2 regions of the Pseudoalteromonas sp. Of11M-6 genome follow, and region 1 is predicted to be linked to the other one. Evidence: predicted binding sites of a transcription regulator. Region 1 holds the regulator's gene; the other holds the start of a gene.
The links. The regulator NrdR, encoded in region 1, represses ribonucleotide reductase genes. The targets are predictions, from matches to a motif close to AAACACNANATNTNGTGTTT.
Positions count from the first base shown of each region.

Region 2: a site for NrdR is predicted at 2,490-2,509, ahead of nrdA (class 1a ribonucleoside-diphosphate reductase subunit alpha). Genes of this name have one in related genera too.

Region 1 covers NZ_JAKRFW010000008.1:178,897-194,803, reverse strand. The annotation lists gene ribBA (bifunctional 3,4-dihydroxy-2-butanone-4-phosphate synthase/GTP cyclohydrolase II) at 1-246, opposite strand, end outside; gene MHN32_RS06305 (riboflavin synthase) at 275-931, opposite strand; gene ribD (bifunctional diaminohydroxyphosphoribosylaminopyrimidine deaminase/5-amino-6-(5-phosphoribosylamino)uracil reductase RibD) at 933-2,045, opposite strand; gene nrdR (transcriptional regulator NrdR) at 2,042-2,491, opposite strand; gene glyA (serine hydroxymethyltransferase) at 2,577-3,833, opposite strand; gene thrC (threonine synthase) at 4,091-5,374, opposite strand; gene thrB (homoserine kinase) at 5,374-6,312, opposite strand; gene thrA (bifunctional aspartate kinase/homoserine dehydrogenase I) at 6,318-8,732, opposite strand; gene MHN32_RS06270 (response regulator) at 8,973-9,338, opposite strand; gene MHN32_RS06265 (HAMP domain-containing sensor histidine kinase) at 9,537-11,297, shown strand; gene rdgC (recombination-associated protein RdgC) at 11,455-12,369, shown strand; gene MHN32_RS06255 (EamA family transporter) at 12,738-13,610, shown strand; gene MHN32_RS06250 (HDOD domain-containing protein) at 13,687-14,526, opposite strand; gene MHN32_RS06245 (Zn-dependent hydrolase) at 14,930-15,907, shown strand, end outside.
Region 2 covers NZ_JAKRFW010000015.1:8,641-24,547, forward strand. The annotation lists gene nrdB (class Ia ribonucleoside-diphosphate reductase subunit beta) at 1-83, opposite strand, end outside; gene nrdA (class 1a ribonucleoside-diphosphate reductase subunit alpha) at 137-2,422, opposite strand; gene MHN32_RS10000 (HAD-IA family hydrolase) at 2,778-3,425, opposite strand; gene ubiG (bifunctional 2-polyprenyl-6-hydroxyphenol methylase/3-demethylubiquinol 3-O-methyltransferase UbiG) at 3,422-4,132, opposite strand; gene gyrA (DNA gyrase subunit A) at 4,398-7,070, shown strand; gene serC (3-phosphoserine/phosphohydroxythreonine transaminase) at 7,283-8,365, shown strand; gene aroA (3-phosphoshikimate 1-carboxyvinyltransferase) at 8,365-9,645, shown strand; gene cmk ((d)CMP kinase) at 9,900-10,616, shown strand; gene rpsA (30S ribosomal protein S1) at 10,713-12,380, shown strand; gene ihfB (integration host factor subunit beta) at 12,442-12,732, shown strand; gene MHN32_RS10040 (LapA family protein) at 12,750-13,013, shown strand; gene MHN32_RS10045 (lipopolysaccharide assembly protein LapB) at 13,016-14,152, shown strand; gene pyrF (orotidine-5'-phosphate decarboxylase) at 14,181-14,891, shown strand; gene MHN32_RS10055 (hypothetical protein) at 14,966-15,286, opposite strand; gene MHN32_RS10060 (hypothetical protein) at 15,329-15,616, opposite strand; partial or broken gene MHN32_RS10065 (IS3 family transposase) at 15,881-15,907, opposite strand, start outside.

The DNA.
Region 1 (15,907 bases):
AGAGAACTGAGCGCCATTGGTTTTCACCATTAGTGGCAAGTTCAGCTGCTCACAGCGCTCCTGTGTCATGGTCAAACAGATTAACCCGCGACCATATGTTGCCATGAAATTAATTGCATCTGGTGTAATGTGCTCTGCTGCAATGATCAGATCACCTTCATTTTCTCGGTCTTCATCGTCCATCAAAATAACCATTTTACCGGCTTTAATGTCCGCGATGATTTCCTCAGCACTATTTAAACTCATAGTTTTCCCATTTTTACTTTGTCTATGGCTACTTTATAAAGCCAGCTTTCGCCAATAGACTGGTTGTGAGAGTGGACTCGCTGGCAGCGCTTGGCTCACCCTGAATTAGTCTTTCGAGGTAGCGGGCGATTTGGTCAACCTCTAGGTTTAATTTTGACCCGACTTGAAAACCTGCAATCGTCGTTTCTTGCGCCGTGTGTGGCACTATGGTCAATTTAAAGCGATTTTGTTCCACGGCATTGACCGTCAAACTGATACCATCAATGGCAACCGAACCTTTATACGGAATATACTTCATTAGCGATGACGGCGCAGCTAACCAATAGTCAGTCGCTCTGGCATTAGCGGTTATCTCAACCACTTCAGCAATACCATCCACATGACCTGACACCAAATGACCGCCTAGACGTGAAATCGGCTGCAGTGCCTTTTCAAGATTTACCTTTTGGCCTTGTTGGTACTCGGCAAAACGCGTCAAACTTAAGGTTTCGTTAGAAACATCGGCTTTGAAGCCATCATGAAACTTCTCAGTTACAGTCAGGCAAACCCCGTTAGTGGCAATACTATCACCCAAGTTTACATCGCTCATATCAAGAGATGTCGTGGTCACACGAACAATTAAATCGCCGCCCTTGAGCTGCAATTGAGTTAATGTTCCTGTTGCTTCGATAATACCTGTAAACATTTTACTTCTCTTTAGTCGCGATAAGTTTGAGATCAGGCCCCACTTGGCAAACGTCGCCAAACACTAACTCAGGTATTTGCGACATCGCACTCAGTGGTGAGGTGTTAAACAGCCCTTTTCCAGCGCCAATTATTTTCGGTGCCAAATAGATGATATATTCATCGATTAGCCCTTGTTCATGCATTACCCCCGCAAGGGTGGCACCGGCCTCTAGCCAAACATAATTACAGTGCTTTTCAGCCAACTTGTTGAGAACGGCTTTTAGGTCGAGCTTACCGTTGATTTCAGGCACGACAATTTGCTCTACGAAATGAGGCCATTGCACTGAATTATCAATAGTACGGCGAAAAATAATCACTGGAGATGCAGTTGTAAATAGCGCAAGATCTGGTGTCAGACGATTTTGTGAGTCAATAATCGCACGTATCGGTTGGCGTAGCTCAGATTGAGGATAATCGGTGTCTTGCAAAAATTCTTCACGAACATTGAGTCTGGCGTTGTCTACCATAACCGTATCGGCTCCGGTCAAGACCACACAGCTCTGCGCGCGGTGGCGCTGTACGTCTAAGCGCGCTGCGGCTGAGGTAATCCACTTGCTCTGGCCATTGTTTAATGCGGTTTTACCATCAACAGAAGCGGCAAGCTTACAAGTCACGAATGGCAACCCATACTCCATTCGCTTCAAGAATCCGGTATTCAGTGCCCTTGCTTGTGGCTCTAGCAAACCAAAAGCCGTTGCAATTCCCGCGGCCTCTAACATTGCCAATCCACGCCCTGCAACTTGTGGGTTGGGATCAACCATGGCAGCAACCACTCTGCTGACGCCTGCGTCAATCAGACCTTTAGCACACGGCGGCGTTCTGCCATAGTGACTACATGGCTCAAGCGTTACATAGGCAGTTGCACCAGCGGCTTTAGCTCCAGCTTGCTTAAGCGCATGTACTTCAGCATGGCCTTCACCTGCTTTTAAGTGTGCGCCTTCGCCGACTATTTCACCGTCTTTTACGATCACACAGCCGACGTTTGGATTGGGTGTTGTGGTGTATTTACCGCGCTTTGCAAGCGTGATGGCGCGGCTCATGTAATCATGATCTTGCGCTGTGAACTGGCTCAATCCCCCAACCTCGCAATTTCCTCACCAAACTCACGAATATCTTCGAAAGAGCGATATACTGAAGCAAATCGCACATAAGCCACTTTATCGAGCTTTTTAAGGGCTTCCATAATACATTCGCCAATCATGTCGCTTGGTACTTCACGTTCGCCAGTACCACGAATTTGAGATTTAATCTGATGTACTACTTCTTCTATTTGTTCTGTGCTGACGGGACGCTTTTCCAGCGCTCGGTGCATGCCATTGAGTAACTTATCTTCATTGAAAGGCTCTCTAGTACCATCTTGCTTTATCACGCGCGGCATTAAGAGCTCTGCGCCCTCGAAGGTAGTAAAACGTTCGTGGCATAAAATACACTCACGACGGCGACGGACTTGGTGGCCGGAAGCAACCAAACGTGAATCTATCACTTTGGTATCTTTGGCTGTACAGAATGGACAATGCATAGACGCTCTCGTTGACTCAAAAACAAAAAAGGCCGCTTGAATGCGGCCTTAATCATAACAAAAAACTGCTTTTTTGTGAGCGAAATTATGCGTAAACAGGTAATTTAGCGCAAATTGCTTTTACTTTTTCTTTCACTTGTGCCTGTACAGACTCATCATTGATGTTGTCTAGTACGTCACAGATCCAGCCAGCAAGCTCTTTCGACTCAACTTCTTTGAAGCCACGACGAGTGATCGCAGGAGAACCGATACGAAGACCAGAAGTAACGAACGGTGAACGTGGATCGTTTGGTACAGAGTTTTTGTTTACTGTGATGTTTGCACGGCCAAGCGCTGCATCCGCATCTTTACCTGTGATGTCTTTATCAATCAGATCAAGTAGGAACAGGTGGTTTTCAGTTTTGCCAGAAACCACTTTATAACCACGCTCCTGAAGTACCGCAACCATAGCTTGTGCATTTTTAACCACTTGCTCTTGGTATGACTTGAACTCTGGCTGTAGTGCTTCTTTGAACGCAACCGCTTTCGCAGCGATAACGTGACATAGAGGACCACCTTGACCACCAGGGAATACGGCAGAGTTTAGCTTTTTATAGATTTCTTCATCATCACAAGCAGAGATGATAAGACCACCACGAGGACCCGCTAGCGTTTTGTGCGTTGTTGTTGTTACAACGTGTGCATGAGGCACTGGGCTTGGGTATATACCAGCGGCAACAAGACCTGCAACGTGCGCCATATCAACAAGTAGGTAAGCGCCTACTTTATCAGCGATTTCGCGGAACTTAGCCCAGTCAACGATACCTGAGTACGCAGAGAAACCACCGATGATCATTTTTGGCTTGTGCTCAAGTGCTAACGCTTCAACTTGCGCGTAATCGATTTCACCAGTTTCTTCGTTTAGACCGTACTGGATAGCATTGTACGTTTTACCAGAGAAGTTTACGTGTGAACCGTGCGTTAAGTGACCACCGTGAGCAAGGCTCATACCTAGCACAGTGTCATGTGGCTGAAGTAGCGCTTGGAATACCGCCGCATTTGCTTGTGAGCCAGCGTGAGGCTGAACGTTTGCGTAAGTCGAACCAAATAGCGCATTGGCACGGTCAATCGCGAGCTGCTCAACCACGTCAACGTGCTCACAACCGCCATAGTAACGCTTACCTGGGTAACCTTCAGCATACTTGTTTGTTAGCTGAGAACCCTGCGCTTCAAGTACACGTGGGCTACAGTAGTTCTCAGAAGCGATAAGCTCGATGTGCTCTTCTTGACGTGAAGTTTCTGCTTCAATCGCTGCAAATAGTTCTGGGTCAAAATCTGCAATATTCATGTTACGTTCTAACATGGTTTCTCCTAGGTAAACGTAAGGGTATTTTTAAAGACAATCTAGCATCACAAGATAACGAGTTTGCCTATGAAATCAGCATGGGCATATTTAAGCAGGGATTGAATTTATTTCACACCCCTATCGCGATGATATTTTTTTATTTAAACATTAATATTTTAAATAAGACAACCTAAGTTGTATTTGAAAAGCTAATATAGTCTTGAAATTGACCTTATCTGAGTGGCCGTTCTACCCACTCAGATAGGCTCTCTGATTTAGTTGAGTTTTGCTAACATTGCTGCCTTCAAAGCATCATAATCTGCATTAAGCGGCTCTGCCAAACATGGTTTTTGCAATGCATCGGCCAACGGTTTCGGCATATCAAGCTGCTGATTTAAAACACCTTCTACAGATTCCTTAAACTTCGCAGGATGCGCAGTGGCAAGGAAAATTCCGGTTTCATCCGCTTGAGAGTCCAGTGCTAATCCCTCGTAGGCTATCGCAGTGTGCGGCTCAGCCAAGTAACCTTTATCATGTAATTCTTGCATTACTGTCTGAGTTCGCGCTTCCGTCACCGAACGTGAATAAAAGTCATGTTTGTTAAAATCTCCTCTTTCTAGCATGATTTCAACACGAGGCCAGTTATTAGGTTTACTCACGTCCATCGCATTAGAGAGTGACTCTAAAGTGTCGTTTGGTTGCCACTCACCCGAGGCAATGTAACGGGGCACAGTATCATTTTGGTTTGTCGTGGCACTTAACTTAGCAATAGGTAATCCAATCGCCGCCGCAATCATTGCTGCACAGACGTTGCCGAAGTTACCACTTGGCACTGAAACATGTACTTTATCACGCTGCGATTTAGGTAATTGCGCTAGCGCTTCAAAGTAATAACACACTTGCGCCACTAAACGACTGATGTTGATGGAGTTTGCCGAATTAAGACCAAGCTTTTGCTTTACTTCGTCATCAAGGAATGCAGACTTTACCATCGCTTGGCAGTCATCAAAGCTACCATCTACAGCATAACAATGAATGTTTTTCCCAAGTGTTGTAAACAGCTTTTGTTGGGCAAGCGAAATTTTGCCATGAGGATAAAGGATCACCACATCGACATTTTCTTTTTCGTAAAATGCATGGGCAACGGCGGCGCCCGTGTCACCACTTGTTGCGGTGAGGATAGTCACGCGCTCACCTTGATTAAACATACTAATGCATTCCGCCATAAAGCGGCCGCCAAAGTCTTTAAACGCCAATGTTGGCCCATGAAAAAGCTCTAAACAATGCTGATTTTTAGCAACTTCGACTAATTTAGCAGGGAAATTAAAGGCGCGCTTTACCATCGCATCGAGGGTATCTTGTGGTAGTTCATCACCAATAAGGTGATGTAATACCTTGGCACTGCGCTCTGCAAAAGGTAATTCAAGTAGTGCATCAACATCTGCAATACGCTCAAATGTAGGAGGAAAAAAAACTCCTTGGTTACGACCTAAACCAATTTTTACCGCTTCAACAAATGAAACAACCTGCTGTTCGTCTTTTAAATTCACTAATTTCATTACTTTTGATCCTTTAATTCTCTTGTGCCAAGCGCATCTAATCGGCAAATATGGCTAAAACCCGCTTCATTAATGTAATTTTGTTGCAACCATTGCTGCACTGCATTTGCCTGTTGCTCAGACTTACAAATAGCAAATAGCGTGGGCCCTGCCCCTGAAATACTTACCAGCTCGGCACCTAGGGCTGGTAGCGCGTCTTTTGCTTCGTTAAAGCCAGCAATGAGTGGCGCTCTCGCTTCTTCGGCAATGCTGTCTTTCATCATCGACAGTGCTTTGTCAAATTGACCTGACTGCATCAATAAACAAAAGCCCGACAGTCGCTGGGCAAACTCCACCGTATCATGCAAAGAAAACTGCTGTGGTAGTGCTTGCCTTGCTTTCGCTGTATTCAAGGCAAAGCCAGGATATGCAATAACATAAAACCAGCTTTCATCATGCGCAACGCTGATTGCTTTACTTGGAATGCAGTCTGCTGTCAGTTGTAGCCCACCAAGGTAGCAGGGCGTGATGTTGTCGTAGTGACGACCACCACTGACCTTAGCTTCAAAGTCGGCCATTAATTCAATAAGCGCCTCTTGGCTTAATTGCGTATTGGCAAAATCATTGAGTGCAGCAAAAGCGGCAACCACAGAGCAAGCGCTAGAGCCTAGACCTGAACCAACAGGAAGGCCTTTATACAAGGTCATGGCAACCGCCGGCATGTTGGGTGCCACATGCTGTTTGAAGTGCTGTAAACACTGAAACGCTAAATTGTCTTTAGGATCAGCGGAGAGCTTTTCAGCATATGGGCCAATACAGTTGAACGTATCACGCTCTGCGGCTTCAACGCTGACCTGATCACCCAGTAAACTGCCATCAATAGGCTGGAGTGCGGCGCCAAGGGCATCAAAGCCAACACAAAAATTCCCCATTGACGCTGGTGCATAAAATGTTTTCATAGCTCCTACCTCGACAGCGTTTTTAGGATATCAGCAAATACGCCTGCAGAGGTTACCTCTGCGCCCGCGCCATAACCTCTGATCACAAAAGGCTTTGGTTGATAATATTGGCTCAAAATAGCCAGTGCGTTTTCACCGTCACGAATATCGTACAAAGCGTGCTCTTTATCTACCGCTTCAATGCCAACGCGGCATTTACCGTCAACAATTGAACCGACATAGCGTAGCACTTGGCCTTGTGCTTTGGCCGCCGCAATACGCGCTGCGAAAGCATCATCTAATTGCGGTAATTGCGCCATAAATTCATCAACACTGGCGCCCTCAGCAAACCCTTCAGGTAATACTGATTCAACTTCAATATCACTGAGTTCCAACGGCAGTCCCGATTCACGGGCAATGATAAGCAGCTTACGTGCGACATCCGTACCAGATAAGTCATCGCGCGGATCTGGCTCTGTAAAACCGCTTTGTTTGGCTTTCTCTGTCGCTTCCGATAGCGATAAACCATCCGACAATACGCCAAAAATATACGATAGCGAGCCAGACAAAATACCACTGAATGAAAGCAATTCATCTCCTGCGCCAAACAGCAATTTAAGGTTGTCTAATACAGGGAGTCCGGCGCCAACGTTGGTTTCGTATAGAAAGTGACGGCGTTTAGCTAGTGCAGCCTGCTGCAGTGACTGATAATACTCATAGCTGCCAGTATTGGCTTTTTTATTAGCCGCAACGACATGAAAGCCCGCGTTAAGAAAGTCTAAATAGCCATCGGCAACAAACTGAGCCGCACTACAATCGACAATCACAGGGTTAATTAAATGATTTTGTCTAACAAACTGGCTAACCTGTTGTAAATCAAAGCCCGACTCCGCTTTCTCAAGCGCCAATTCCCAGTTATCAAACGGAACGCCTTCAGGGTCTAAGTAACACTTACTTGAGTTTGCAATGCCATAGAGGTTCAAACGGATATTGCGTTTTTCAAGCCATGCTTGCTGCTTATGAAACTGCTTCATTAATTCTTGACCCACTAGACCGCAGCCAATCAAGAATACATCGATGGATGGCACGTGCGTGAAGAAGTTTTCGTGGCACACTTTTACTGCATCTTGGCAAAGTTCACCGTCAACCACCGCCGAAATAGAACTCTCCGTTGAGTCCTGCGCGATGGCAACAATATTCACCTGAGCCTGTGCAAGTGACGCAAAGAATTTGGCCGCAAGACCTTTGTGCGCTTTCATGTTGTCGCCAACCAAAGTAACGATAGCAAGGTTACGTTGCACTTCAATTGGGTCGATTAATCCTGCTTGCGTTTCAAGCTCAAATGCCTGTTCAAGCGCAACCAGCGCAAGTGTTAAGTCTTGCTCATGGACACAGAAACTGATGCTGAATTCACAAGAAGATTGCGTAATAAGTACGATGGATACGTTATCTGCTGCCAGTGCAGAAAAGACCCGAGCAGCCATGCCAACCTTGCCTTTCATTCCAGGTCCTGCCACGGTCAACATAGCCAGTTTATCAAGACTCGAAAGCGCTTTTACTGGAGCCTCGCCACCGCCTTGAGCACAAATCAGAGAACCCGGCACTTCTGGGTCATGCGTATTTTTAATTTCACAAGGCACATCTGCTTTGGCGCAAGGTAAAATGGTTTTTGGGTGCAGCACTTTGGCGCCAAAATAAGATAGCTCCATGGCTTCTTTATAAGATAGCACGTCGACCTTCGTCGCTTTCTTTATCAGACGAGGATCTGCACTGTAAACGCCATCAACGTCAGTCCAGATTTGGCAGATTTCAGCTTCAAGACACGCAGCTGCGACAGCTGCAGAGTAGTCAGACCCATTGCGACCAAGCGTTGTCAGCTCGCCCGCTTCATTGCTTCCCGTAAATCCTGCCATGATATAAAAACGCGACGCTTGGGCACGCACTAACTCTGCAAAACATACTTTACTTAGCTTAAGGTCAACTTCAGCATCGAGATACCCGCCCTGCGTTTTTACACAAGCGTCAGCACTAAGCGCCACGGAGTCTGATTGCAGCATAGTGTCCATCAGCGCAACGCTAATGCGTTCGCCAAAACTAATAACATAGGCTCTTGCTTGATCTGGGCAATGTCCCAGTAACTTGGCCCCATCTAATTTATCCTTAAGTAATTCAAAGTCAGGCCAGCCTACAACACCACCGTACACCGCTTGTACTTCATCGTATAAGCCTTGGCTGCGGGAAGTAAATGACTGCCACAGGGAGTCAAACGCTTCTCCTCGTCCAGCCAGATCAGCAAGCTCAACGAGCTGATCTGTCATGCCACCGGGAGCCGACAGCACGATAAGCGCTTGTTGTTGGCCATGGCCTTTAACTAGCTCGCTGACTCTTTGTAAACAGGCAAAATCTTTGAGGGAAGACCCTCCAAACTTTAGTACTCGCATCATTTTTCCTCATTCCAAAAACAAAAAAGGCCTGTGTTCTTAGTGAACACAGGCCTTTTTCAAACTCGCACTGACCTATGCCACTATCCCGTTAGGATGGTGGTTGTAATAATGGTCGTAGTGATAATATTCGTTTTCATAATTTTAGAGTGCCTGAAGTTTAGCCGCGCTGTCAATACGAAAGAGCAAAATAGATTATGCAAATTTTTAATAGTTACATTTGTAATTTGCATAGATAAGTTATCGGATACCAAACTGGTGCAGTAATCCTAATAACTGCTCTGCTTTAACCGGTTTTTCTAAAAACCCTAACGCCCCCAAATTTGCTACTCTTTCTTTCATCTTGGTCTGAACATCTGCCGAAATAACCACCACGAAACATTCAATTCGGTGTGCTTTTATTGCCTCTAACACAGCAATCCCATCAAGTATTGGCATGGTTAAATCCAGGCACAATAAATCTATTTGCTGGGTTTTCAGTAAATCAATCGCCTGCTGGCCATTCTGTGCTTGGTGCAAGGTCAGGTCTAATTTGCTTTGTAAGTTTTTAATGACTTGTTTACGGGCGACAGCCGAATCATCGCAAACTAAGACGGAATAACTCATAAAGTGGTCAGTCTTGTACTATCGTTAATAAAACGGTCACTGGATATCGCTATCTTATAACACATTAAACTTTCCTAGGTAAGGCGCTAAAAAGCATAATTAATGAAGATAATTATTTATTTTTAACCATTTATTGGCTAACTTTAAAAACAGATTATACAAAGGCGATGAACTTACCGTAGGAGCTCAGCTTAATTCATGCTGCAAAAAAGCCTCTCAAAAAAATTGCTCACCAATGTGCTGTCGGTTTACTTCCTTCTAACCTTTGTCGTCACATGTGGTCAAATCGTTGCCGAATACGTCAATACTAAAGACTATATTCGCAATGAACTTACTATGCTGCAAAAAACCTTTAGCCGCAGTTTGACCCGTGCCATATGGGAACTCAATACGAAGCAGACCGTTACTACGGCTGAGGGGCTACTTGCGATCCCCATGATCGAAGGAATTATTGTACGAGATGACAGCGGCGAAATTATTTCACAGCTTGGCCGCTCACTAGATATTCACGAGCTGTATAGCCAACAGCTTGTTCAAGAAGAAGCAATAATCGAAGATACGCCATCCGGTTTGTTTGGTTATACGTTTCCATTGATTTTTGAATTCTCGGGACGCGCAACGCAAGTCGGCGACGTAACATTATTTTCTAGCCGAGAGGTGGTCTTTAGTCGCATCATGATCTCTATCTACTTTTTGATAGGTAATGCGATGATCAAGACAACATTCTTGATTATTCTATTTTTAATTGCCTTCAGAAAGCTACTTACCGAACCATTAAGCGATCTCACCGAACAAATTGAAGACTTTGAGGTCGACAACGTTGATGGCCATAAAATAGATATCGGCGCAAAAGAGCGTAATGAACTAAAGATCATGGAAGAGGCATTCAATAAGCTAATTGATAAGGTCTCTGAATATCGTAAAAAGCTCGATCAAACTCAAAAAGAGCTTTTGATCAGCAATGAAAAACTTGATCAACATAACATTCAGCTGGAACAAGAAGTCGCACGTAAGACCTCAAACCTGAGCCAAGCGATGATGGATCTTCAGCAACAAAAATATGAATTAGAAAAGCAGAAGTTAACGCTCACAGAAGAGATTGATTTAAGAAAACAAACAGAAGAAGAACTATTAACGAAACAAAAAGAACTTGAGAAATACGTAGATGAGCTGAACATGGCACAAGAGCGCTTAGTCGGCTCTGAAAAAATGGCGGCACTTGGTGGTCTCGTTGCCGGTATTACGCACGATATTAATACCCCCGTTGGTATTGGCGTGACTGCGACGTCGTTCTTACAGGAGCGTTTAGATCAGCTTGAGGCGGCTTACAACGGAAAAACCTTATCACCAAAAGCGTTAGAAGAATTCATTAGCGAAGCAAAGCAAAGTGCTAGCCTACTTACAACCAATTTAGACCGCGCATCTGAGCTTGTCGCAAGCTTTAAACAAATTGCAGTCGATCAGGCCAGTGAGGCGGTTCGTACCATTAACCTGAAGCAATACCTTGGTGAAGTGATCCGCTCATTACATCCAAAATTGAAGAAAACTCATCATCAAGTGAATATTGAGTGCCCTGAAGACATGACGCTAAATTTACCAGCTGGGGCAATTAGCCAAATATTCACTAATCTGATCATGAACTCTTTGATCCACGGTTTTGAAAATCAAGACCAAGGACAAATAGATATTAAGATTAAAGAAGACAATGGTATGGTAAATATCGTCTACAAAGACAACGGCAAGGGCGTAAGTAAAGCCCAACTAGACCGGTTGTTTGACCCCTTCTTTACGACCAAACGCGATCAAGGTGGCAGTGGGCTCGGTACCCATATTACCTTAAACCTCGTAAAACAAACCTTGAATGGGGATATCGAAGTAAATAGTGAAGAAGGCAAAGGCCTCACCTACTACATCAGTTTCCCAAAAGACTTACAAAAACCAATGGCGATGTTTAGCTAACCAAGTTTAGAGCACAACAACCGTCCAATACGCCATACTGCAAAGTGGCGTATTGGCGCAAGATATCTCCCCCACCACCAAACATCATCTAGTGGAATACAAGCTGTGACCTTTTTGCTATGATGACCGCAATTTTATTCCAGACGGGCATATTTCTATGTGGTTCAGTAACTTAATCTGCTACAAATTCAAACAAGATGTAACTTACGCACAAGAAGATTTCGAAAAAGCACTCGAGCAGGATATTTTTCGTCCTTGTGGTAGCCAAGACATGACCACTTTTGGCTGGACAAAAGCTTTTGGCAAACATGGCCAAATGCTTTCACATTTTTCTCAAGACAGTATCTTAGTTTGTGCTAAGCGTGAAGAAAAGGTGCTTCCTGCAGCCGTAGTCAATGAAATGGTCGCCGAAAAAATTGAACTAATAGAGCAACAAGAAAATCGTCCGGTAAAGAAAAAAGAAAAAGACGATATTAAAGAAAATATCCTAGCCACTTTATTGCCTCAAGCGTTCAAAAAATCGAGCCTGCAATTTGCTTTTATCGACCAAAAATCAGGTTGGGTGATTGTAAATAGTGCCAGCTTCAATAAAGCGGAAGAACTACTTGCATTACTGCGTAAGTCTCTGGGCACGCTTCCTGTTGTACCTGCGTTTGCAAACTATGATTTAGACTTACAGCTAACACACTGGCTCACCGAGTTTAGTGCACCTGAAGGCTTTGCAATAGGCACCGACGCAGAGTTGCAAGAGCCAGACGACAACGGCGCTCAAGTCAAGTTAAAACAACATGACCTTTCATCAGACGAAATCAAAACGCACCTAGAAAACGGTAAACGTGTGACTAAACTCGCGTTAGATTGGCGTGAGCGCGTGAAATTCGTTTTACAAAACGATGGCACATTAAAACGTTTAAGCTATGCAGAAGCACTTAAAGACCAAAATGCAGATATCCCAAAAGAAGATCTAGCCGTTAAACTTGATGCTGACTTTATTTTGGTATCGGAAGAAATCAAAGAGTTGTTAGAAGATCTAACCAAAGGTCTTGGTGACGACGAAGGCCTAGAGTCTTAATTTTACCATCTATAGTCTGTTGAGCTTTGGGTACGAAAAATTGATAGCGGATATGGCTATCAATTTTTCTTTATCCAGCTCAATACGCTATCTTCACAAGGTCACTTTGCGCCAATAGCAAGCAGATTGCACGCACTCAAGTACGAGCGTATAGTTACTGACTCGCGAGTTTATTTGCACTAACCAACGTATTTGTCGCGCTTTATTTACTCTTCAATGGCATGATAGCAATTCGGCTTTGGCAGTAACGCTTTGCTAACCTGAATTTCAGGCATCGAAGACAATTTACGCCAGTAGTCCGATACCCGAAAACGGTAACTCGTACAATTAAACGGAGTTTGACTCGCGTGAATGTAAAAAGCATTTCATTGGCTTTAATAGTAGTGATAATTTGGGGGCTTAACTTTTCGGTCATTAAATTTGGCCTAGCAGAGTTACCTCCTATTTTATTCTCAGGCTTGCGTTTTTTGGTAGTCGCGATCCCAGCAGTATTCTTCATTCCTTTTCCTAACACGTCGGTATGGAACGTACTCGGGGTTGGGCTATTTTTAGGTGTGCTTAAGTTTAGCTTGCTGTTTATTGCGATGGAATCAAATGCATCAGCCGGCATTGCTTCTTTGCTGCTACAAGCCCAAGTCATTTTCACGATTTTGCTAAGTGTTTTGTTGTTAAAGGAAACCATGGATCGCTTTCAAGTGGTAGGGATTAGCATTGCAACGTTTGGCTTTAGTTTGTTTTTTATCAACTCCTCTGGGTCAACGACAATGTTGGGCGCGGTACTCATTCTATTCGCGGCATTATTTTGGTCGTTTTCAAACCTCATTATGAAGCGCCTGCAAGACGTGAATTTACTCCATTTTATTGTTTGGGTAAGCCTAGTGCCGCCGTTGCCACTTTTTACACTGTCTTATTTTATTGAAACTGACGCCCCATTGACCTTACTACTAAACACTACAACACAGTCTTGGTTATCCATTGCCTATGTGGGTTATATCTCGACACTGATTGCATTCGCAATATGGGGGTGGCTACTTAAAAATCACAAGGCCGCAGCAGTGACGCCTTTTGCTTTATTAATCCCTATTGTCGGCATTGTAGGTTCAGCCTTATTACTTAATGAGCGATTGATGCTAATTGAAGCCATCGGGGGTGGTTTTATTTTATGTGGCTTAACGATTTCAGTTACAGGTGCTCGGATAAGTAAAATATTTAGAAAGCCCCAGGCCGAGGCTATCCCCTAAACGGTAAAGACCTCAACGGAGGTCTTTATATTCACGGCAAACGAAGGCGCTGAAACTGCGCATTAAGTTACAAGGATTAGGCAAACATTGTTTTAACGTCTTCGAGTACATGCAAATAAGTGTCATCAGCAAACATATTCACCTCTCTTATTACCCCCTTTTCTTCATATTGCTTTAGCGCTGCAGACTTATCCGACACCTGCAAAATACCTTCTACAATCGCACCAACACGAATAAAGTCGACATAACAAACATGTTCAGGTCGATAATTAGGATTTGCCCAGCTTTCTGCAACTTCAACAAACTCATCGGTGAATTCCCACTCTCGCATTATTGCCCCCCCAATTTTGCCGCCTAATTTCTGGATTGCATGAGCCAAAAAGCTTGGATTGGCAAACACTTCAGGGTGACGTTCGGCCTCCGTCAAAATCGGTAAAACACCGATATTAAACACCAAAGAAGCCAGCGTGATTGTATCTTTGTTAAGCGACGTGTGCTTATTGACGCGAAGATAAAAATCCATCGTTGTTATCGCTTGGCAAGCAACTTTTAGCGTTTTCTGCCAAGCTTTGTCCATGTAAGTTTTAATAAGCTTGTTATTAGAAACAAATAGCTGCTCCATCGCCATTGCAGTCGCTATATTCTTGATTTGTCTGAGACCGATACGAGTTACTGCTTGGTTTAAGGTGTTTACCTTCACCGAACGGCCCATAAATGCGCTGTTGGCAACTTTGATCATACGTGCTGCAAGGGCTGGGTCGTGAGAAATAACATCTGCCATCTGCATCAAGTTAATTTCAGGGTCATCTGCCGCTTGCCTAACCCGCACTGCAATTTCAGGTAATGTCGGCAATACCAAGGTATCGTTATTAATTCTGTCAGTTAGAATCGTGAGCAAAGCATTTTCTGTAGACATGAAACCAAATCCCTTAATAACTGAATAAAAGACCCGACTACAAGCGTAAGCTTATGGCAAAAGTAAGCACTTGCTTGCTGGAGGTCACACTGCTGATTTTTAGTATCTATGACGTAAGTATTGTCTAACTTTCGGATAAAGTTAAGAAAATCTAAAAAAATAATATTTTATTTATATACCCTCAATAATTAGCAAGTTAGAATTCATAGCATATGGTGCTTTGTGGCAAACTTTGCCGCAAAAATACTGAAAATGACCCATAGCTGGACACAAATGATGACCTTTCACGTTAACAGCGGCTTGCGTATCACACGCCAACCAAAGTTAACTAAGTATTGTGATACAAAATCGTGTAAGGTGATCGCCACATAAATAAATAGAATACAGACAACAAGGGAGCATTATGAAACACTCAATGATTTCGGTTGCAATCGCACTTGCAACAGGTCTCACCCTAACTGGCTGCTCTGAGCCATCAACCTCTTCTGAGAAACCTAGTGCACAAACTGAGCAAGGACAAGTTGATACTAAACAATCAGGCTATAAGCTAGTTAATGCATCTCAAGACCGGCTAGATATTTATACTCCAGTAACACTCGAAACAGACTTGAGTCACTTAAACGATAACCAGAAAAAGATGCTAGCTTTACTCATCGACGCTTCGGTTATTATGGATGATTTATTTTGGCAGCAAGCGTTCGGCGAAGACAAAGCAACATTCCTAAGCAAAATCTCAGACGAAAAAGTACGCCAATTCGCGGACATTAACTATGGGCCTTGGGATCGTTTAAATGGCGACCAAGTTTTTCTTTCTGGCTTTGAAGAAAAAGCACTGGGTGCAGAATTTTACCCAAGCGACATTACCAAAGACGAGCTAAATAACGCCGAAGTAAAAGATAAAACAGGATTGTATTCTGTTATCCGCCGCGATGAAAACGGCAAGCTATACAGCACTTCTTACTCATCCGCGTATAAAGCTGAATTGGATAAAGCCGCAGAGCTTTTACGCCAAGCAAGTAAACTGGCACAAGACAAAGAGTTTGCAAACTACTTAAACTTGCGTGCAGATGCGTTAGTCAATAATAGCTACCAAGCGTCTGATTTTGCTTGGATGGACATGAAGAATAACCCGATTGATGTGGTGATCGGCCCAATTGAAACCTATGAAGACCAGCTATTTGGCTATCGCGCCGCTTTTGAGTCTTACGTTCTGGTTAAAGACTTAGCGTGGAGTGAGCGTCTCGCTAAATTTGCCGCCTTCTTACCTGAGCTACAAACCGGCTTGCCTGTTGATGATAAATACAAGCAAGAAGTACCAGGCTCTGATGCCGACCTAAACGCATATGACGTCATTTATTATGCAGGCCATTCAAACGCGGGT
Region 2 (15,907 bases), on a different contig from region 1:
CGAGATACATTAACAGTTTGTCCGAAAAACATCGGTTCTTTTAATTGGTCGTTATGATTTCTGCTAAACGTAGAATATGCCATAAATGTGTTACTCAATACCTAAAAAAGCGGGTGATGACCACCCGCATAAAAAGTTATATCTTACAAGCGCCGCCTTCACAACCATCGTCTTCTGCTTCTGGTTTCATCTCATCTTGAGCATCAGAAGCACCGTCGCGGGTGTTATGGTAATAAAGTGTTTTAACACCAAGTTTGTATGCGGTGAGTAAGTCTTTTAGCAATAGCTTCATAGGAACTTTACCTGCTTCAAACTTACTTGGATCATAATTGGTATTTGCAGAGATAGTTTGATCGATGAACTTCTGCATAATACCAACCAGCGCAAGGTAACCATCGTTAGATGGAATATCCCAAAGTAGTTCATAGTTGTTCTTGAGGCGATCGTACTCAGGTACAACTTGCTTCAAGATACCATCTTTACTTGCTTTAACACTGATATGACCACGAGGTGGTTCAATACCGTTTGTCGCGTTTGAAATTTGCGATGATGTTTCAGATGGCATCAAGGCTGACAACGTTGAGTTACGCATACCGTGTTCTTGGATACTTGCTCTTAACGCATCCCAGTCAAGGCGTAATGGCTCTTCACAGACTTTATCAAGGTCACGCTTATAGGTATCTATTGGCATGATACCTTGTGAGTAGGTCGTCTCGTTAAACTTAGGACAAGCGCCGCGTTCTTTTGCCAGTTCATTCGATGCTTTCATCAGATAGTATTGGATCGCTTCAAATGTTCTGTGTGTTAGGCCGTTAGCACTACCGTCTGAGTACTTAACACCATTCTTTGCAAGATAATAAGCAAAGTTAATCACACCGATACCCAGTGTACGGCGTCCCATCGTTGCATTGTACGCAGCAGGAACAGGATAGTCTTGATAGTCTAATAGGTTATCAAGTGCGCGAACCGCAAGCTCTGCTAACTCTTCTAGCTCATCTAAAGACTTGATAGCACCTAAGTTAAACGCTGAAAGCGTGCAAAGTGCAATTTCACCTTCAGGGTCATTTACATGGCTTAACGGCTTCGTTGGTAGTGCAATTTCAAGACATAGGTTTGACTGGCGGATCGGTGCAACCTTAGAGTCAAACGGGCTGTGTGTATTACAGTGGTCAACGTTTTGTAGATAAATACGACCGGTGCTCGCACGTTCTTGCGCAAACATTGAGAATAATTCAATCGCCTTAATGCGTTTCTTACGAATAGACTCATCTTGCTCGTACTTAACATACAGTTCTTCGAATTTATCTTGATCTTCAAAGAATGCGTCGTAAAGGCCTGGCACATCTGACGGACTAAATAGCGTAATATAGTCGTCTTTAATTAGGCGGCTATACATGGTTTTGTTGAACTGCACGCCATAATCTAAATGGCGTACGCGGTTCTCTTCAACACCACGGTTATTTTTCAGTACTAATAGGTTTTCAACTTCAAGATGCCAAAGCGGGTAGAATAGGGTCGCCGCGCCACCACGTACACCGCCTTGAGAACAGCTTTTAACAGCCGTTTGGAAGTGCTTATAAAACGGAATACATCCAGTGTGGTACGCTTCCCCATTTCTGATTGGGCTACCAAGTGCACGAATACGGCCTGCGTTAATACCAATACCGGCACGCTGACTGACGTATTTTACAATCGCAGAAGAAGTCGCGTTGATTGAATCTAGGCTATCAGCACATTCAATCAGTACGCATGAGCTAAACTGACGTGTCGGCGTACGAACACCAGCCATTATTGGCGTTGGTAATGAAATCTTGAATGTTGAAACCGCATCGTAGAATCGCTTAATGTAATCTAGACGCGTTTCTTTCGGGTAGTTTGCAAACAGGCTTGCAGCAACAAGAACATATAAGAACTGCGCACTTTCATAGATCTCACCCGTTACGCGATTTTGTACAAGGTACTTACCTTCCAACTGCTTAACGGCTGCATAGCTGAAGTTCATATCTCGGCTATGGTCGATGTAGCTGTTTAGCTCATCAAACTCTGCTTTTGTGTAGTCAGTGAGAAGGTGCTGATCATAGCGCTTGTCTTCAACCAGCTTTACCACATGGTCGTGTAAGTGCGGCGGCTCAAAACAGCCATAGGCTTTCTTACGCAAGTGGAAAATAGCCAAACGAGCGGCTAGATACTGATAATCTGGAGACTCTTTTGAGATCAGATCGGCTGCAGCTTTAATAATCGTTTCGTGGATATCACCAGTACGAATACCGTCATAAAACTGGATGTGTGACTTTAATTCAACCTGAGAAACTGAGACGTTATCTAGGCCTTCTGCCGCCCATGTAATGACACGATGGATCTTATCTAGATCTAACGGTTCTTTGCGACCGTTTCTTTTGCATACAGATAGCTGTTGGTTCATGTTATGTGCCTGTATTCCTTAGGAACGCGCTTTAGATATCGCACGAATATAAAATTGTTTAGCAAACCACCACTATATATGGTGCCCTAGTGGCTAGGGATCACAAGATAGTGGGGTTGACGTGAATTTGCAAGAGAACAACTCGGGCAGAATTGTGGATAAGTTTGGGATAATTTATTTATGTAAGTATCCACTAACCTATGACAATCCACTTATCTGCCCACAAAGAAAAATCAACAAAAAGATGATGCTTTTCAGCAAAAATAAAAAAAAATTCTAACTGATTTTTTTCTACACAAATTCGTATCTATTATAGCAAAAACACAATATATGGTGTTTTATTTTTTTATCGACACTAAATATGCGATAACGTGTCTAATGGGTTAGTAAGATAGAGATCCGCATGCCAAGACTTAGCTTCGGATTCAGATGGAATGAATCCCCACATTGCTGCTGCACTAATCATTTTTGCGGATTTTGCAGCAATAATGTCTCGCTCAGCATCGCCAACATAAATACACTGCTCTGGCGAAATCCCCAATTTTGACGCCACTAATAGCAAAGGTTCTGGATGAGGCTTGGCCACCGCCAGTGTATCTCCGCATACTACTGTCTCGATCTTTGCAAGTTCAGGGATCTGTTTTAGTAGCGGAAGTGTTAAAAACTCAGGTTTGTTCGTCATGATCCCAACCTGAATCTCTTTTTCTAAAAGTGCCGCTAATAACTCACCAATTTGCGCAAAGCATTGGGAATGTACTGATAAATTCGCCAGGTAGTAGTCGAGTACACCCTGCCGTAATATTTGAATGTCGTAGTGCTTTAATGACTCACCAAATCCTACTTGCAACATCGCTGCTACGCCGTTTGAAATCGCACTGCTATAAACCTGTTTGCCGACAGTAGGCATTTTATTAGCAGCTAAAACGTGGTTTAGTGCGGCTCCCAAGTCATCACTGGTATCCAGCAAGGTGCCGTCTAAATCAAATAGTACCGCCTGAATCATGCCAGCTTCTCAAAATGTAGAATGTAGTTAACTGAAACGTCTTTAGTTAAGGTAAATGTTTTGCCGATAGGGTTGTAGTTAATCCCTGTCGCCGCCCTAACTTTGAGGTCGTATTTTTCAGCCCAATCAATTAAGGTCGAAGGGCGAATAAATTTATCATGCTCATGCGTGCCTTCAGGAACCATTTTAAGCAGTTTTTCTGCGGCGACGATAGCCAGTAAATACGCTTTTGTAGTTTTGTTTAAGGTAGAAAAAAATACATGACCGCCGGGCTTAACTAGCTGTGCGACTGAACGAATAATGGATTCTGGGTCTGGTACGTGTTCTAGCATTTCCATGCAAGTTACTACATCGAACTCACCTTGGTGCATGGCTGCGAATTCTTCCGCTGGCACTTTTTGATAGTCTACGTTAACGCCGACCTCTAATGCGTGGAGCTTTGCGACGTTAAGCGGCTCTTGCCCCATATCGATACCGGTTGCATTTGCACCCAGCTTAGCCATGCTTTCTGTTAAAATCCCGCCACCACAACCGACATCCAATACTGTTTTTGCGAATAGGCCTTCACACTTATCGTTAATAAAGTCCAACCTCAACGGGTTAATGTCGTGTAATGGTTTAAATTCTCCCTCTCGGTCCCACCAGCGCTCTGCTATTTCTTCAAATTTAGCGATTTCATTAGGGTCTACATTTTGATGTTCGGTCATAAAAAACTTCCTCGTCGAATTGAGCGCATTATAAAGGGGATTAGATAAAAATAGCACCTGTAAAACGGTAAAAAGTGTGTTAGCATGCTTGACGAATTTTATAATAAACAAAGCCCCCGCTGATACTCTGAGGCAATTCGGCTATTTTTTGAAGTGCGTTTAATTGGCGCTTCAGCAGAAAAAGCAATTTGCTATTCAGATAGCATCTCAACACAAGTTGTAGTGTGACACAAAAGGGGTGGACACTGAAGGAAAGTGGAGTCAAATGTCTGATCTCGCCAATGAAATCCTGCCAGTCAATATCGAAGATGAATTAAAAAATTCATACCTAGATTATGCAATGAGTGTAATCGTAGGTCGTGCATTACCTGACGTACGTGACGGCCTAAAGCCTGTTCACCGTCGTGTATTGTTCGCGATGAATGAACTTAAAAATGACTGGAACAAACCTTATAAAAAGTCAGCTCGTGTAGTTGGTGACGTAATCGGTAAATATCACCCGCATGGTGATAGCGCGGTTTACGATACTATTGTACGTATGGCTCAGCCTTTCTCTCTACGCTATATGCTCGTAGATGGACAAGGTAACTTTGGTTCTGTCGATGGTGACTCTGCAGCTGCGATGCGTTATACCGAAGTACGTATGGCGAAAGTCGCTCACGAGTTACTTGCTGACCTTGAAAAAGAAACCGTTGATTATGTACCAAACTACGATGGTACAGAGCAAATTCCAGATGTGTTACCAACTAAAGTGCCTAACTTATTGGTGAATGGTTCATCTGGTATTGCGGTTGGTATGGCGACCAATATTCCACCTCACAACTTAACTGAGGTGATCAATGGCTGTTTGGCTGTGATCCAGAATCCAGACATCACCATTGAAGAGTTAATCGACTATATTCCGGGTCCTGATTTCCCGACTGCCGCCATCATTAGCGGTAAAAACGGCATCGAACAAGCCTATAAAACAGGCCGTGGTAAGATCTATATCCGCGCGAAAGCTGAAATCGAAGTCGATGAGAAAACAAACAAAGAAACCATCATCGTTCATGAAATTCCTTACCAAGTTAACAAAGCAAGACTAATCGAAAAAATTGCTGAACTTGTTAAAGACAAAAAGGTTGAAGGGATCAGTGCACTACGCGACGAGTCGGACAAAGACGGTATGCGTATTGTTATTGAAATCAAACGTGGTGAAGTCGGTGAGGTTGTACTAAACAACCTATATGCTCAAACACAACTACAAACTGTGTTTGGCATCAATATGGTTGCACTAGACAACAACCAGCCTAAGTGTTTCAACCTGAAAGAAATGCTTGATGCGTTTATTATTCACCGTCGTGAAGTTGTAACGCGTCGTACTGTATTTGACCTGCGTAAGGCAAGAGACCGAGCGCACACGCTTGAAGGCCTCGCAATTGCGCTAGCTAACATTGACCCAATCATTGAGCTTATTCGTAAGTCACCAACACCAGCGGAAGCGAAAGCGGCGCTAACTGCGCGAGCTTGGGATCTTGGTAACGTTAAATCAATGCTTGAGCGCACTGGCGAAGAAAATGTTGCGCGTCCAGATTGGTTAGCGGAAGAATTAGGGATCCGTGATGGTCAGTACTATTTGTCTGAGCAACAAGCCCAAGCAATCCTAGACTTAAGACTACACAAATTAACAGGTCTTGAGCACGAGAAAATTCTAGCAGAATACAAAGAACTACTCGATCTTATCGCTGAGCTACTGTACATCCTTTCTACTCCAGAGCGTTTGATGGAAGTGATCCGCGATGAGTTAGTTGAAATCAAAGAAACGTATGGTGATGAGCGTCGCACAGAGATCACCGCTGCTGCGCACGATATCAGTTTAGAAGATTTGATCAACGAAGAAGACGTTGTAGTGACGCTTTCTCACGAAGGCTATGTGAAGTATCAACCTCTTAGCGATTACGAAGCTCAGCGTCGTGGTGGTAAAGGGCGATCTGCAACTAAGATGAAAGATGAAGACTTTATCGAACGTCTACTCGTTGCAAATACTCACGATACAATTCTTTGTTTCTCCACTTCTGGCCGCTTGTATTGGTTGAAAGTTTACCAGCTGCCGCTTGCATCACGTGCTGCGCGCGGAAAGCCAATTGTTAACTTGTTACCACTCGAAGCTGATGAGCGTATTACGACAATTTTACCGGTTCGTGAATACGAAGAAGATAAGTTTATCGTCATGGCGACGGCAAGTGGTATCGTTAAGAAAACACCGCTGACTGCATACAGCCGTCAGCGTGCAAGTGGCATTATTGCTATCAACTTGAACGAAGGCGATAGCCTGATCGGTGCTAACATCACCACAGGTGAAAATGACATCATGCTATTTACTGAGCATGGTAAAGTTGTACGCTTTAACGAGAAGCAGCGAGATTCTGAAACAGGTGAAGTGAAGCGTGATCCTGAAACTGGCGAAGAAATGTTGGCTTTACGTCCGATGGGCCGTACAGCAACAGGTGTTCGTGGTATCAAGATGCCAGATGACGTGAAAGTGGTATCACTAATCGTACCACAAGGCGATGGTGCAATCTTGACCGTAACTGAAAATGGTTATGGTAAGCGTACACCGCTTGAAGAGTACCCAGCGAAGAGCCGTGCAACACAAGGTGTTGTGTCAATCAAAGTAACTGAAAGAAATGGTTCTGTGGTTGGTGCGGTTCAAGTTGATGACAACGATGAAATCATGCTGATTTCAAACCGTGGTACGCTAGTTAGAACGCGTGTAAACGAAGTTTCTACGGTAGGCCGTAACACCCAAGGTGTTATTCTGATCCGTACGATGGAAGAAGAAAAGGTAGTTGGTCTTCAACGCATCGAAGAAATTGAAGTGGAAGCGTTGCCTGAAGGTGATGTTGCAGAGTTTGAAGGTGAAGCAACACCGGCTGCGGAACCTGACGCAGAGGAATAAAAAACCCTATCCAAAAAAAAAGCGACTTCGGTCGCTTTTTTTCTTTCTGTCAATTTTTTCAATCTGTTCCTCTATGACAAGAGCCTGAAGCCTGATAAATTAAGGCTACCAACAATCCGACGTTTTAGTCGGGCAGCCCACTGTTCATCCAAAAAGTCATGAGAATAACGCTATTCTTTGGATGATCTAGATTATTTGGAATGAGGAAAAATATGACGGTTTATAATTTTTGCGCGGGTCCTGCGATGTTACCTGTTGAAGTTATGAAAAAAGCGCAAAAAGAATTTTTAGATTGGCAAAATTTAGGCGTGTCGGTGATGGAAGTTAGCCATCGTTCAGCGCCTTACTTGGAGATGGCGAAGCAGTGTGAAGCCAGCTTACGTCGTTTGATGAACATCTCTGATGAATTTGAAGTCCTGTTTATGCATGGTGGTGGCCGAGGCCACTTTGCAGCTGTACCGCTAAATCTACATGTTGATGGTGTACCTGGCGTATATATCGAGAACGGGATCTGGTCTACCGGTGCGACGAAAGAAGGTGAAAAATTCACGCAAACGCATGCGATTAATATTCGTACTGACGAAAATGGTCAATTCGATATTTTACCTGTCTCTGAGTGGAAGCTACCAGAAAACGCTTCATATATTCACTATTGTCCAAACGAAACCATCGATGGTATTGAAATATTTGACGTTCCAAAGCATGCAACCGCACCAATTGTAGCGGACATGTCTTCCAATATTTTATCTCGTGAAATTAACGTCGATGACTTTGATTTGATCTATGCTGGTGCGCAAAAAAATATCGGTCCTTCGGGTCTCAGTATCGCCATTGTACGTAAGACGTTATTGAAGCGTGAAGGGCTGCCAAGACCTGCTATCCTTGATTACGCCATTGAGGCTGATCAGCAAAGCATGTACAACACACCACCGACATTTGCATGGTATCTTGCGTTTGAGGTATTCAAGTATCTTGAAAGCATTGGTGGTGTTAAAGCTATGGAAGCGCACAATCAAGAAAAAGCAGCCATTTTATACGATTACATCGATGGCTCTAACTTCTATTCAAACAAAGTTGCAAAACATTGTCGCTCATTGATGAACGTACCATTTTGGTTAAATGATGACAGCCTAAATGCTAAATTCTTGGCAGAGGCAGAACAAAACGGTTTAATTGCACTTGAAGGCCACCGTTTTGTTGGCGGTATGCGAGCTAGTATATACAACGCCATGCCAATTGAAGGGATCAAAGCGTTAGTTGCATTTATGGATAAATTCGCACGGGAGAACAGTTGATGGAACAATTGACCCTCAAGCCTATTACTAAAGTCAGTGGCAGTGTGACGCTACCTGGCTCTAAAAGCTTATCAAATCGTATTTTGTTGCTTGCAGCATTGTGCGAAGGCACGACAAAAGTGACGAACTTATTGGATAGCGATGACATCCGCCATATGTTAGGTGCGCTATCCCAGTTAGGCGTTGAAGTAACGTTAGAAGACGATAATACGGTGGCACTGGTCAAAGGAAATGGTGGCAACTTTCACACCCCCGTTGAGCCGCTATTTTTAGGCAATGCTGGTACAGCATATCGCCCATTAACAGCAGTGCTTGCAGCTATACCCGGTGATTATGAACTGATTGGTGAGCCACGAATGGAAGAGCGCCCAATTGGCCATCTTGTCGATGCCATGCAAACGCTTGGTGCCGATATTCAATATCTCAAAAACAAAGACTACCCGCCGTTAAAAGTTGCAGGTAAGCAACTTGCTGGTGGTGAAGTTGAGATTGACGGCAGTATCTCAAGCCAATTCTTAACTGCATTATTGATGGCGGCACCGCTTTTTAGTGGCGATACGAATATTGCGATTAAAGGTGAACTGGTTTCAAAGCCTTATATTGATATTACTATTGGCGTGATGGCGCACTTTGGGGTTCATGTCGAAAACCACGATTACCAACATTTTGTGGTAAAAGCAGGCCAGCAGTATCAATCTCCTGGAACACTTATGGTCGAAGGGGATGCCTCGTCAGCTTCTTATTTCATTGCTGCAGCCGCAATTGCAGGTGGTGAAATTGAGATCAAGGGAGTGGGTAAACAAAGTGTGCAAGGTGATATTGGCTTTGCCAAAGTGATGGAACAAGTCGGTGCAAACATTGATTGGCATGATGAGCGTATCGTTGTCCGAAAAGGTGAGTTAAATGGTGTGGATATTGATGCCAATGCTATCCCTGATGCGGCGATGACGCTTGCAACCGTAGCGCTATTTGCAAAAGGTAAAACGGCAATTCGTAATATTTACAATTGGCGTGTGAAAGAAACCGACAGGCTAGCTGCCATGGCGGCTGAGCTAAAAAAAGTAGGCGCAGAAGTGGTAGAAGGGCACGACTTTATCGAAGTTAAGCCACCGGCTAATTTTAATTTCACGGATGTAGACACATATAATGACCATCGTATTGCGATGTGTTTCTCGATGGTTGCTGTGGGTGGTCAAGCTATCACGATTAACGACCCTAAATGTACGGCAAAAACTTTCCCAACCTATTTTTCAGTGTTAGAAAGCATTAGTCAGTATTAATTTCATCCAAGGTGTTGAAGATCTTCAACACCTTAAAATCTTCTATAAAATAGTCAATCTTAACAAAGTCAAATACACGGGTGTTTGACTGAATTTCTTTCAATTAAAGCCAGTTCGCACCTGGCGTATAGCATTTTGCGTTGCACTAATAATTTGAGATATAACAAAAAATGACAGGTAAATAAGGATATATTCAGCAAATTGACGTATACTATGCGCCGTCAAATTCAGGTGAGCATTTTTAGGAGGTCTAAATGCAGGCAGCTATGCCAGTTATCACCGTAGACGGCCCAAGTGGTTCAGGCAAAGGAACTGTTTGTCGCTTGTTAGCTGAAACATTAAATTGGGAAGTGTTGGATAGCGGTGCGATTTATCGCGTGCTTTCGTTAGCGGCATTACACCACCAAATTGCAACTGATAACGAAGAGGGTTTAGTCCCACTCGCTGCCAATTTGGATGTACAGTTTTCTATCGATAAAGAAACTAAAAAAAGCAAAATTGTACTTGAAGGTGAAGATGTTACTAACACCATTCGCAATGAAGAAGTCGGCGCAGCTGCGTCAAAAATTGCGGCGCTACCTCGAGTAAGAGAAGCATTATTACGACGTCAGCGCGCTTTTAGAACTGAAGTTGGCTTAATTGCAGATGGACGCGATATGGGAACGGTGGTGTTCCCTGATGCTGAACTTAAAATTTATTTGACTGCAAGTGCAGAAGAGCGTGCTCGCAGGCGATTTGTTGAGTTGAATGAGAAAGGCCATGATGTTACACTAAGTGGTCTGTTAGAAGACATTAAAGCTCGCGATGATCGCGATATGAATCGCAAGGTTGCCCCATTAGTTCCTGCTAGCGATGCGGTAGTTGTTGATACAACTGAGCATAATGCTGAGCAAGTGTTCAAACAGGTTATGTCTTTTATTCAAGACGCCATTGTGGCCGGTAAACTTCCAAAAAGCTGTTTACCTAAGTAATTTATAATGACACAGGCAGGAAGCTAGTGTTTATTTAATAACCCCATGCAGCATGGTTGCTAATTGGTAATTTAACTTTATAGAGACGTATTTAGTATGTCAGAAAATTTTGCGCAGTTATTTGAAGAAAGCCTACAGGGTTTTGAAGTTGAGCAAGGCTCAATCGTTAAAGGTACAGTAATCGCTATTGAGAACAATGTTGTTCTTGTTGATGCTGGCCTTAAGTCTGAAAGTGCAATCCCTGCAGAGCAATTCAAAAATGCTGCTGGTGAACTAGAAGTTGCAGTAGGCGACGAAGTAGACGTTGCACTAGATGCAATCGAAGACGGTTTCGGTGAGACTATCCTTTCTCGTGAAAAAGCTAAGCGTCACGAAGCTTGGATCCGTCTTGAGAAAGCTTGTGAAGAGCAAGAGACTGTTACTGGTGTTATCAACGGTAAAGTTAAAGGCGGTTTCACAGTTGAAGTTGATTCAATCCGTGCATTCCTACCTGGTTCACTTGTTGATGTACGTCCAGTTCGCGACACAGCTCACCTTGAAGGTAAAGAGTTAGAGTTCAAAGTAATCAAGCTAGACCAGAAGCGCAACAACGTTGTTGTTTCACGTCGTGCTGTTATCGAGTCTGAGAACTCACAAGAGCGTGAAGAGCTGCTTCAAAACCTTGTTGAAGGCCAAGAAGTTAAGGGTATCGTTAAGAACCTTACTGACTACGGTGCATTCGTAGACTTAGGTGGTGTTGACGGTCTTCTACACATCACTGACATGGCTTGGAAGCGTGTTAAGCACCCTTCAGAGATCGTGAACGTAGGTGACGAAATCAACGTTAAAGTACTTAAGTTCGACAAAGAGAAGACTCGTGTTTCTCTAGGTCTTAAGCAACTTGGCGAAGATCCATGGGCTGCTATCGCTGGTCGTTACCCAGAAGGTGCTAAGCTTACTGGTCGTGTAACTAACCTAACTGACTACGGCTGTTTCGTTGAAATCGAAGAAGGCGTTGAAGGTCTAGTACACGTTTCAGAAATGGATTGGACTAACAAGAACATCCACCCTTCAAAAGTAGTTTCACTAGGTGATACTGTTGAAGTTATGGTTCTTGAAATCGACGAAGAGCGTCGTCGTATTTCTCTAGGTCTTAAGCAGTGTAAAGCTAACCCTTGGCAAGAATTTGCTCGTCTTAACAACAAAGGCGACCAAGTTTCTGGTAAGATCAAGTCTATCACTGACTTCGGTATCTTTATCGGTCTTGACGGCGGTATCGATGGTCTTGTACACCTATCTGACATCTCTTGGAACACTCCAGGTGAAGAAGCTGTACGTGAGTACAAGAAAGGTGACGAAATCACAGCTATCGTTCTACAAGTTGACCCAGAGCGTGAGCGTATCTCTCTAGGCGTTAAGCAAATCGACGCTGATCCATTCACTAACTACCTAGACGCCAACAAAAAAGGTGCTATTGTTAAAGGTAAAGTGACTGAAGTTGATGCTAAAGGCGCAACTGTTGAGCTAATCGAAGGCGTTGAAGGTTACATCCGTGTAGCTGACATCGCGCAAGAGCGTGTTGAAGATGCGACTGCTGCTGTTTCTGAAGGCGACGAAATCGAAGCTAAATTTGTAGGTGTTGATCGTAAGAACCGTACTATCAGCCTATCAGTTAAAGCTATCTACGAAGCTGAAGAAAAAGAAGTACTAGAGAAGCTTAAGAAAGATGAGCCTGCGTTCGAAAACGCAATGGCTGCAGCTTTCAAAAATGCTCAAAAAGACTAATTAATCAGTCTTTAAACTAGGAAGGGCGCTCAGCCCTTCCTTTTACACTAAAGGAAACATTATGACAAAGTCTGAATTGATAGAACAACTTGCACTGCAGCACGCTCACGTTCCTGTTAAAGATGTAGAGAATGCGGTAAAAGAAATCCTTGAACAAATGGCTGGCTCATTATCAGACTCGGAACGTATCGAAATCCGTGGCTTTGGTAGTTTCTCGCTTCACTTCCGTTCCCCTCGCACTGGTCGTAATCCTAAAACGGGCGAGACAGTAGAATTGGATGGTAAATACGTACCACACTTTAAGCCAGGCAAAGAGCTGCGCGATAGAGTAAACGAAAGCTTAAATAATTAAGTCTAACGGAGCTAAACTTGGTTGCAGTATTGAAAAAGGGATTAGCTGTTGTTGCCATACTGATTGCATTTTTAGTTGGAACACAAAATCCACAAGTTGTTAATGTCAATTTTGTAATTGCAAGTGCAGAGTTACCACTCGCAACCTTAATGAGTATTTGCTTAGCTCTTGGGATAATTATTGGTTTACTTGTAACAGCGTCGGTTTTATCTAAGCTTAAATGGCAAAATCATCGCCTAAAAAAAAGTAATAGTAAGCTTAGTCAAGCAGCCGAACGCTAGTTATGATCGAGCTACTGTTTTTATTACTACCTGTAGCTGCCGCTTACGGTTATGTTATGGGTAAAAATAGTGCTAAGAATCAAGCCCTAGAGCAAAGTAGACAAATTACCTCTGAATACAGTAAAGGCCTAAAATTCCTACTAGATAGGGAAGAAGATCAGGGTCTTGAACACCTCACCAAATTACTTGAAGTCTCAGCAGACTCCGTCGACCATTATTTAACACTCGCATCGCTCTTTAGAAAGCGGGGAGAGTTAGATAGAGCGATAAAAATTCATGAGCTACTACTTAAACAACCTAATCTAGACGAAGAAGTGGTGAAGTCCTGTCGTCTAGAGCTTGCTCAAGATTACGTCTTAGCCGGTCTATTGGATAGCGCTGAAGAACACTTAGTCATTCTTGTAAAGCTTGGGTTTAAGGATGCACTCGATCCAATTTTAAACCTATACTCTCAAACTAGAGATTGGCGAAAAGGCGTTCATATGTATGAAGCGCATCCTGAGCTTTTTAAAAAGTCGTCTCATTGCGCGACTATTGCAAACTTCTATTGTGAAGCTGCAAATCAAGAAAAGAATCCAAGCTTATTCGAAAAAGCGACAGCGCTCGCGCATGAAACAGTAAGACCCTTGTATGAAATGGGCAAAGATGCATACAAACACGATGATTACGTGAAGTGTATATATTATTGGCGAAAGCTCGTGAGCCAATTTGTATTTATGGCGCCACTAGTAATAGAAGACCTAGAATCTTGTTATGTTAAATTAAATATTCATGAGCAATTCTTTGAGTTAGTCTCCGAGCTATTAGAAAAAGGAGGAGTGCTGATCAGAATTAAGTTCTGCCAAGGATTAGTCCAAAAAGGTCATATTTCTGAGGCGATAGAGTTTCTAACTGATAGTTTAAAGCGTGAACCATCAATTAGGGGCTTTAGTTATTTGCTGCAACTCATTAGTGGCAAAGATGCTAAAATAGATCACGTACTACAAGAAATAGATAAGTTGGTAAAGTCTTATATTGCAACTAAGCCGAATTATCAATGTGGTCATTGTGGGTTTACAAGTCATACAATGTACTGGTTATGTCCCTCCTGCAAACATTGGGAGTCACTTGCTCCGAGCCGTGGGTTAGACGGTTTTTAGGTTTTTAATTTGGCCAAATAGGGTAACTATGTCGACACAAGATTTAAAAAAGGTTTTGATTGCGCTTGATTATGATAATGAAGAAGCTGCATTATCATTTGTTTCTCAGCTTTCACCTGACGAATGCCGATTGAAAGTAGGTAAAGAGATGTTTACCTATTTTGGCCCTCAGTTTGTAAAAAAACTGGTAGATATGAATTTTGATGTATTTTTAGATCTAAAATTTCACGATATTCCAAACACAGTTGCAAAAGCGGTAACTGCTGCGGCTGAACTTGGCGTGTGGATGGTAAATGTTCACGCCAGCGGCGGCCATGAAATGATGTCAAAAGCAAAAGAAGCGTTGGCAGCTTACGGTGATAAAGCGCCGCTACTTATTGCTGTGACCGTATTAACTAGTATGGATCAAGGTCAGCTACTAAAGCTTGGAATTGAAAAGACACCTCAAGAGCAAGTGCTATATCTTGCAAAATTAGCGAAAGAATCAGGTCTAGATGGCGTGGTTTGTTCTGCGCAAGAAGCCGAACTTTTAAAAGCTCAACTCGGTGAGGAATTTAAGCTTGTGACACCAGGTATCCGACCAGCAGGTGCTGATGCTGGCGATCAAAAACGTATTATGACCCCTGAAAAAGCAGTGAAAGCGGGTAGTGATTATCTAGTGATAGGGCGTCCGATCACTAAAGCTGACAATCCAGCAGGAGCTCTGGAAGCAATTAACCAAAGTATTGCTTCGCTTTAAACATGAGAGGCCAACATTATTGTTGGCCTCTTTCAATTTACGAGACCAGTTTAATCGAAGCGTTAGATTTTAACTTAATCTTCATTTTCCGTAGTTTCAAAGTTCAAACTAAATTGACCACTGCGCTGTACTGAGAAAATAGCCTTTTGCCAGTTCTCTTCTTGATTTGCTGTCGCATTTTCGAACAAGCTTAGAAAAAGGACGGAAATTTCATCACTTACAGGTATGACATGTGCTTGTTTGGGAGTGCTGGTGTCATAGTAGAAAGCGGAACACCTCGGCATATTGTCGTCATGATAGTCCAATACGAGTCGCGCTTCGCTCCACGGCTCTTTAATTTGTTGATACAGATATTGACCCAATTGTTGTGGGACTTGTCGGTTTTCTTCACGCATTCCAACTCCTTGTTATGTTCAGCGATAAATGTTGATCTGATTTTACTGGCGACTTTTGGCTTTAGTATGTGCTATAAATTTGTAGATCCCAAAACCGAATAGTATAAATATGATCGCCTGATCCGCGGCTTTACTTATCATAACCGCATTTGAGAATAGGTTTGATAGTATAGACATACAGATAAAAAACGAAAGTACTGATGTTAGTAACACGATGGCTTTTATCCAAGGTTGAACTAGCTTATGTCCCTGTTTGCTAATCGATACAGCAACGATAAAACTGATCAAAGAAACTAAAAAGCCAATAAAATATTGTTCCATCGTGATCATTGTATTTTCTTATTAATTGATGTGTAAATTATTTTATTTATTTTCTGTCGCTTTCAAGAAACGCTGAATGTTTCCGTAAGAACAGATTCTTAATCTCTTAATTTTGCTTGCGATAAGTTCAGTAAGATCTTTCGCCACATATATGAAAACGGCTGTGGTACCTAGCTCTTCCTCAGTATTTGGTCTGTCTCTGCAACGTTAAACTCATAACTAAAAAAATGATCTGATCCAGTAAAACAGGACACTTCATTAAGCTACTTTCAGTTATTCAAATCTTTCAGGGCTTAGATA